2 regions of the Streptomyces sp. NPDC030995 genome follow, and region 1 is predicted to be linked to the other one. Evidence: riboswitches for the same ligand, from Rfam matches in the RefSeq annotation. Region 1 holds a riboswitch; the other holds the start of a gene.
What was found. A riboswitch is a leader RNA that binds a small molecule or an ion and turns the genes downstream of it on or off. The one in region 1 is predicted to bind S-adenosylmethionine.
Positions count from the first base shown of each region.

Region 1 (3,376 bases):
TTACTGGCCCTTGCGCAGGAACGCACTTCGCGCTCCCGGGTCAGAACTTGCGTCGGAACGCGTCGACCGAGGCTGAATGTATCTGCGCGAGTGCTGTCTGCAACAGGTCAATCCGACGAGAATTCTGGGCACCGAGAAACATTGAAATAGAGTGAAAAGTTGGCATCTTCCAGGGCAACTCGGGCCCGACATATCTCGCCAAAGCCCCATACCGCGCTTGCACATTGGCCCGATGTCGACCCTCACGCGGCCCGTTCATATGCGGCGGGCAAGAACCGCGGAGGGGACTTCCCCAACTCTACCGTGCCCAATCAAGCAGAATTGCCCCCTCCGCTTTTAGCGGAGGGGGCAATTACGGTTTTTCGCGTTTCATCGAGTTCCCGGCCGGATGTCCAGCCGGGTGCCCGGCGAGGTGTTCAGCAGCCGCCGGCCACGGCGGGGATGATCGAGACACCGGCGCCGTCCGGCGTCACCGCCTCCAGCCCGCCCTCGAAGCGCACGTCGTCGTCGTTGACGTAGACGTTCACGAAGCGGCGCAGCTTGCCCTGGTCGTCCAGGACGCGCGCGGCGATGCCCGGGTGGCTCTTCTCCAGGGACTCGATGACCTCGGCGAGGGTCGCGCCCTCGGCGGAAACCTCGGCCTGACCGCCGGTGTAGGTGCGCAGGATGGTGGGGATGCGGACGTTGACGCTCATGGCGCTACTGCCTTTCCGGTAGAGCAGGGGGTTGGTCAGGTCACGCCAGGCCGGCGGCGCGGAACGCGTCCAGGCTCGGGCGGATGGTGGCGGTCTGCCCGCTGTCCGCGGCCACCGCCTCCAGGGTCTTGAGGCCGTCACCGGTGTTGAGGATGACGGTGGTCAGCGCCGGGTCGAGCTGACCGTTCTCGATGAGCTTCTTCGTCACGCCGACGGTCACGCCGCCCGCGGTCTCGGCGAAGATGCCCTCGGTCTGCGCGAGGATCTTGATGGCCTCGACGACCTGCTCGTCGTTGACGTCCTCGACGAAGCCGCCGGTGCGCCGCGCGATGTCCAGGACGTACGGGCCGTCCGCCGGGTTGCCGATCGCCAGGGACTTGGCGATGGTGTTCGGCTTCTGCGGGCGGACCACGTCGTGACCGGCCTTGAAGGCGGTCGACACCGGGGAGCAGCCCTCGGCCTGGGCACCGAAGATCTTGTACGGCTTGTCCTCGACGAGGCCGAGCTTGATCAGCTCCTGGAGACCCTTGTCGATCTTCGTCAGCTGCGAGCCGGACGCGATCGGGATCACGATCTGGTCGGGCAGCTGCCAGCCGAGCTGCTCGCAGATCTCGTACGCGAGGGTCTTGGAGCCCTCGCCGTAGTACGGCCGCAGGTTGACGTTGACGAAGCCCCAGCCCTCGCCCAGCGGGTCCCCGATGAGCTCGGAGCAGAAGCGGTTGACGTCGTCGTAGTTGCCCTCGATGCCGACCAGGTCGCCACCGTAGACACCGGCCATGACGACCTTGCCCTGCTCCAGGTCGTGCGGGATGAACACGCAGGAGCGGAAGCCGGCCCGGGCGGCCGCGGCGCCGACGGCGCCGGCCAGGTTGCCCGTGGAGGAGCAGGACAGGGTGGTGAAGCCGAAGGCGCGGGCGGCCTCGACGGCGATGGCCACGACGCGGTCCTTGAAGGAGTGCGTCGGGTTGCCGGAGTCGTCCTTGACGTAGAGCTTGCCGGTGACGCCGAGCTCCTTGGCCAGATTGGCCGCGTCCACGAGCTTGGTGAAGCCCGGGTTCAGGCTCGGCTTGGAGGCCACGTCCGCGGGGACGGGCAGCAGCGGCGCGTAACGCCAGATGTTGTTGGGGCCGGCCTCGATCGCGGCGCGCAGGGCCTCGGGGTCACCGGTGGGAAGGTCGTAGGCGACTTCCAGAGGTCCGAAGCACTCGACGCACGCGAAGATGGGTCCGAGTTCGAATCGGGTACCGCACTCGCGACACGAGAGGCCGGTGGCAGGTCCGAGATCGACAGAGGTGGCAACAGTCTGTGCAGCCATGATGGCGAGGCCCTTTCTCCTCATCTTCCCCATGGCGCACTTCGCCATGAGACGGAATTGGCACCTTCCCTAGCCGGGGACCTCGCGCGGATGCGTCGTACGCATGGCGAGAACCGACTGGAGGGTTGCCGGGGCTTCAACGGGCCGTGTCCCTCTGCCCCTCTGGATGAGCGGTATGGCACCGGCACACGCGCTCTATGGCGCGCCGGTGCGTTTGTTCGCGGGGACCCCCGGCATGCGGTGGTCCTTCGCGTTGTTCAAGACTGTAACCGAAGGGCCGGGTGGTTGAGACAGCCGTCCGAACCGCGAGATGGATCACAAATCGGTCCATTCAGGGGACGAAACAGGGAGTGCTGAGGGTGCTGGAAGAGGTGGAGCGCTGGCTGGCCGACCGCTCCTGGTCAGCCGCCGACCGACCGCTCGACCAGCTGCTCGACCGGAAACGGGCGACAGGCAGCACGGTCAGCGTGGTGCTGCCCGCGCTCAACGAGGAGGCCACCGTCGGCGCGATCGTCGAGGTGATCCGGCGCGAGCTGATCGAGGGACTGCCCGTCCCCCTGGTGGACGAACTGGTGGTCATCGACTCGGGCTCGGCCGACCGGACCGCGGAGGTCGCGGCGAAGGCCGGAGCCCGGGTGGTGCACCGCGACGAGATCCTGCCGAGGATCCCGCCGCTGCACGGCAAGGGCGAGGTGCTGTGGCGCTCGCTGCTGGCCACCAGCGGGGACATCGTCTGCTTCGTCGACGCCGACCTGCGGGACTTCTCGGCCTCCTTCGTCTCGGGCATCGTGGGGCCGCTGCTGACCGAGCCGGACGTGCAGTTCGTCAAGGCGATGTACGACCGCCCGCTGGGCGACGCTCCCGGCCAGGGCGGCCGGGTCACCGAACTCGTCGCCCGCCCCCTCCTCAACCTGCACTGGCCGCAGCTGGCCGGTTTCGTCCAGCCGCTGGGCGGCGAGTACGCCGTACGGCGCTCCCTGCTGGAGCGGCTGCCGTTCCCCGTCGGCTACGGCGTCGAGCTGGGCCTGCTGGTGGACGCGCTGCACACGGTCGGGCTGGACGCGCTGGCCCAGGTGGACGTGGGCGTACGGCTCCACCGCCACCAGGACGGGCAGGCGCTGGGCCGGATGGCCGCGGCGATCTACCGCACGGCCCTGCTGCGGCTCTCGCGCGGGCACCTCGTACGGCCGGAGCTGACGCAGTTCGAGCGGGGGCCGGAGGGCTTCGTGCCGCGGACCTACGCGGTGGACACCGAGGAGCGGCCGCCGATGCTGGGGATCAGGGAGTACGCGCTGCGGCGCGTGGCGTGACGCAACGGACGGTTTGAGGCGACCCGGGCCGGGCTAGGTTCGCGACATGGCTTCAT
Region 1 is NZ_JBVIFS010000036.1:5,582-8,957, forward strand. Features, by position in the region: gene ACZ45T_RS33390 (MoaD/ThiS family protein) at 417-695, opposite strand; gene thrC (threonine synthase) at 736-2,010, opposite strand; SAM riboswitch class I at 2,028-2,183, opposite strand; gene ACZ45T_RS33400 (glucosyl-3-phosphoglycerate synthase) at 2,370-3,320, shown strand; gene ACZ45T_RS33405 (alpha,alpha-trehalose-phosphate synthase (UDP-forming)) at 3,367-3,376, shown strand, end outside.

Region 2 (3,376 bases), on a different contig from region 1:
GACGGCCACCGAGGGAGACAGCCAACCGTGATCACCGCGATCGTGCTCATCAAGACCAGCGTGGACCGCATCCCCGAGATCGCCGAGTCCATCGCCGCGCTGGACAGCGTCAGCGAGGTCTACTCCGTCACCGGTACGTACGACCTGATCGCACTGGTCCGCGTGGCCCGCCACGAGAACCTGGCGGACATCATCCCGGGCCGCATCAGCAAGATCCCGGGCGTCGAGGCGACGGACACGCACGTGGCGTTCCGTACGTACTCCCAGCACGACCTGGAAGCGGCCTTCGCGATCGGCCTGGACGCGTAGCGCTGTGCCGTGCGGTGATCGGGCCGCCGCGTAGCCCGGCTCCGGCTCCGGTCCGCCTCAAACGCCGGCGGGGCTGGGTTGGTGCCCCCGAGCAGTGGCTTGAGCAGTCGGGCCGTCCGCGGGGTCCCTCCGGGACGTCTCCTCGTCGTCGCGCCTGCGGGCCTGTCACGGCCGCTGAGGGTGTTTGCGCGCTCCTCCTGTGGGGACGCCCCTGCGTGCCCCCGCTCCCCTCCGCCCTCTCGCAGCCCGGCCGTGGGGTGGGGACACGGCGGAGTGTCCCCGCAGGAGGAGCGCGCAACCACCCTCACCCTGTCGCAGCGGTGCCCGCAGGCGCGACGACGAGGAGACATTCCGGCGGGGCACCGCCCCACACCACCCAGCCCCGCCGGCGTTTGAGGCGCGGGGTCCGGGGCGGAGCCCCGTGCGGCCGAACCGGTCAGACGGCCGGGACGCAGCGGCCCTCCTCCGTGCGGTACTGCCACTTGGCGCCGTCCGCGACGAGTTCCTTCACCGCGCGGACGAAGCGCTCCACGTGCTCGTCGGGGGTGCCGGCGCCGAAGCTGACGCGGATGGCGTTGAGGGACCGCTCACCCGGTGCGGCCTCCGGGGCTCCGCACTCGCCCTGGGCCTGCGGCTCGCTGCCCAGCAGGGTGCGGACCAGCGGGTGGGCGCAGAACAGGCCGTCGCGCACGCCGATCCCGTACTCGGCGGACAGGGCCGCGGCGAAGTGGGAGCTGTTCCAGCCGTCCACCACGAAGGAGATGACCCCGACGCGCGGGGCGTCGTCGCCGAACAGGGACAGGACGCGGACCGCCGGTACCTCGGCCAGGCCGCTGCGGACCTGGGCGATCAGGTGGCGCTCGCGGGCGACCAGGTTCCCGAAGCCCGCCTCGGTCAGGGCCTTGCAGGCGGAGGCGATGGAGTAGACGCCGATGACGTTCGGGGAGCCGGCCTCGTGGCGGGCGGCCGTGGTGTGCCACTCGACGTCGACGCCGCCGTCCTCGCGCCGGGCGACCGTGCGGGAGGCGCCGCCGCCCGCCAGGTAGGGCTCCGCCTCCTGGAGCCAGTCGGCGCGGCCGGCGAGTACGCCCGAGCCGAAGGGCGCGTAGAGCTTGTGCCCGGAGAAGGCGACCCAGTCCACGTCCAGCTCCCGCACGGAGACGGGGTGGTGCGGGGCCAGTTGGGCGGCGTCCAGGACGATGCGCGCGCCGTGGGCGTGCGCGGCGGCGGCGAGCTCCTTCACGGGCCACAGCTCACCGGTGACGTTGGAAGCGCCGGTGACGCACACGAGCGCGGGGCCGTAGGGCTCCCGGTCGGCCAGGGCCCGCTCCAGGGTGGCGACGGCCTCGTCCGGGGTGCGGGGGGCGTTGAGGTAGGTGACCCGCGCGTCCGCCCACGGCAGGAGCGAGGCGTGGTGCTCGGTCTCGAAGACGAACACCTGGCAGTCGGCGGGGAGTACGGCGGCGAGCAGGTTCAGCGAGTCGGTCGTGGACCGGGTGAAGATCACCTGGTCGGCGGGGCGGCAGTCGAGGAACTGCGCGACCGTGACCCGGCTCTGCTCGAAGAGGTCGGTGGAGAGCTGCGAGAGGTACCCGGCGCCGCGGTGCACGCTGCCGTAGTACGGGGCGTACGCGGCCACGTCGTCCCAGACCCGCTGGAGGGCGGGGGCGCTGGCCGCGTAGTCGAGGGCCGCGTAGGTGACCTCGCCGCCGGTGACGAGCGGGACGGTGACGTCCCGGCCGAGGACGGCGAGCGGCTCGGCACAGGCGGGGTCGACGGTGGCTCCGGCGATGGCATCAGCGGAAGCGGCGGCGGTGGCGGTGGCGGTGGCGGTGGCGGTGGCGTTCAGGGTTGCGGACATGGCGGTATCTCCCGGCAGGCAGGGCTGAATGGCTTCGGCGTGCCCGTACGCGGGTACGGCTCTGCGGCCGTCCGGGGTACGGGGAAGTCCTCGGAGCGTTGCGGGGGTCGCGCGGAAGCGACCCTGATCCGAGGGTTGAAGAAGGGGCGGAGTCGCCCTATCGCATTCGCTTGCTCACGGAAAAAGCTCCTCGAGAAGACCAGGACCCCTGGTGTCGAGGGATCCGCGCTTGCCGTAAGCCTTGCTGCCTACGGCCTGGTCATCACCCGGGGCACCCCGCCACGGAAGGAGGGTTGCCGGACAGCAAGCCGGGGCCTAAACGCTGTCACTCGTGACCTGGTCAGCATCCTGCCACAAGATCCCCCCGGCGCAAGACCCCGGTCCGAATGGCGGACCGGGGCCTTGGCTCGAAACGATCCGTGGCGGTCGGGGCGAGGCTACGCGTTGCTGGCGGCGACCCAGCGGTCCAGCGCGGCCCGCGCCGAACCGGAGTCGATCGACTCCGCCGCACGGGTGATGCCCGCCGCGAGCTGCTCCTCCAGCGTCCCCGTGCCGGGGTCCAGGGCCACCAGGGCCGCGGCCGCGTTGAGCAGCACCGCCTCGCGGACCGGGCCGGGCTCGCCCGCCAGCAGGCGGCGGGCGACGTCCGCGTTGTACGAGGGGTCGCCGCCGGCCAGGGCGGACACGTCGACCAGGGGGATGCCGACGTCGCGCGGGTCGAAGGACTGCTCCGAGACCTTGCCGTCGCGGACCCACCAGACGCGCGAGGTCGACGTCGTGGTCAGCTCGTCCAGGCCGTCGTCGCCGCGGAAGACCAGCGCGGACGAACCCCGCTCGGCGAGCACGCCCGCCACGATGGGGGCCATCCGGGGGTCGGCGACGCCCGTCGCCTGGGCCCGTACCCGTGCCGGGTTGGTGAGCGGGCCGAGGATGTTGAAGGTGGTGCGGATGCCCAGTTCCTTGCGCGCCCCCGCCACGTGCCGCAGCGCCGGGTGGAACTTCACCGCGAAGCAGAAGGTGATGCCGGCTTCCTCGGCCACCTCCACGACCCGCGCCGTGCTGAGGTTGAGGTTGACGCCGAGCTTCTCCAGGACGTCCGAGGAGCCGCTCGCGGAGGACGCGGCCCGGTTCCCGTGCTTGACCACCTTGGCGCCCGTACCGGCCACCACGACCGCCGACATCGTCGAGATGTTCACCGTCTTGGCC
Region 2 is NZ_JBVIFS010000032.1:37,406-40,781, reverse strand. Features, by position in the region: gene ACZ45T_RS32185 (rhomboid family intramembrane serine protease) at 1-31, shown strand, start outside; gene ACZ45T_RS32180 (Lrp/AsnC family transcriptional regulator) at 28-309, shown strand; gene ACZ45T_RS32175 (aminotransferase class V-fold PLP-dependent enzyme) at 746-2,170, opposite strand; SAM riboswitch class IV at 2,391-2,507, opposite strand; gene trpD (anthranilate phosphoribosyltransferase) at 2,608-3,376, opposite strand, start outside.
Region 2: another riboswitch for S-adenosylmethionine. It lies ahead of ACZ45T_RS32175 (aminotransferase class V-fold PLP-dependent enzyme); the one in region 1 lies ahead of thrC (threonine synthase).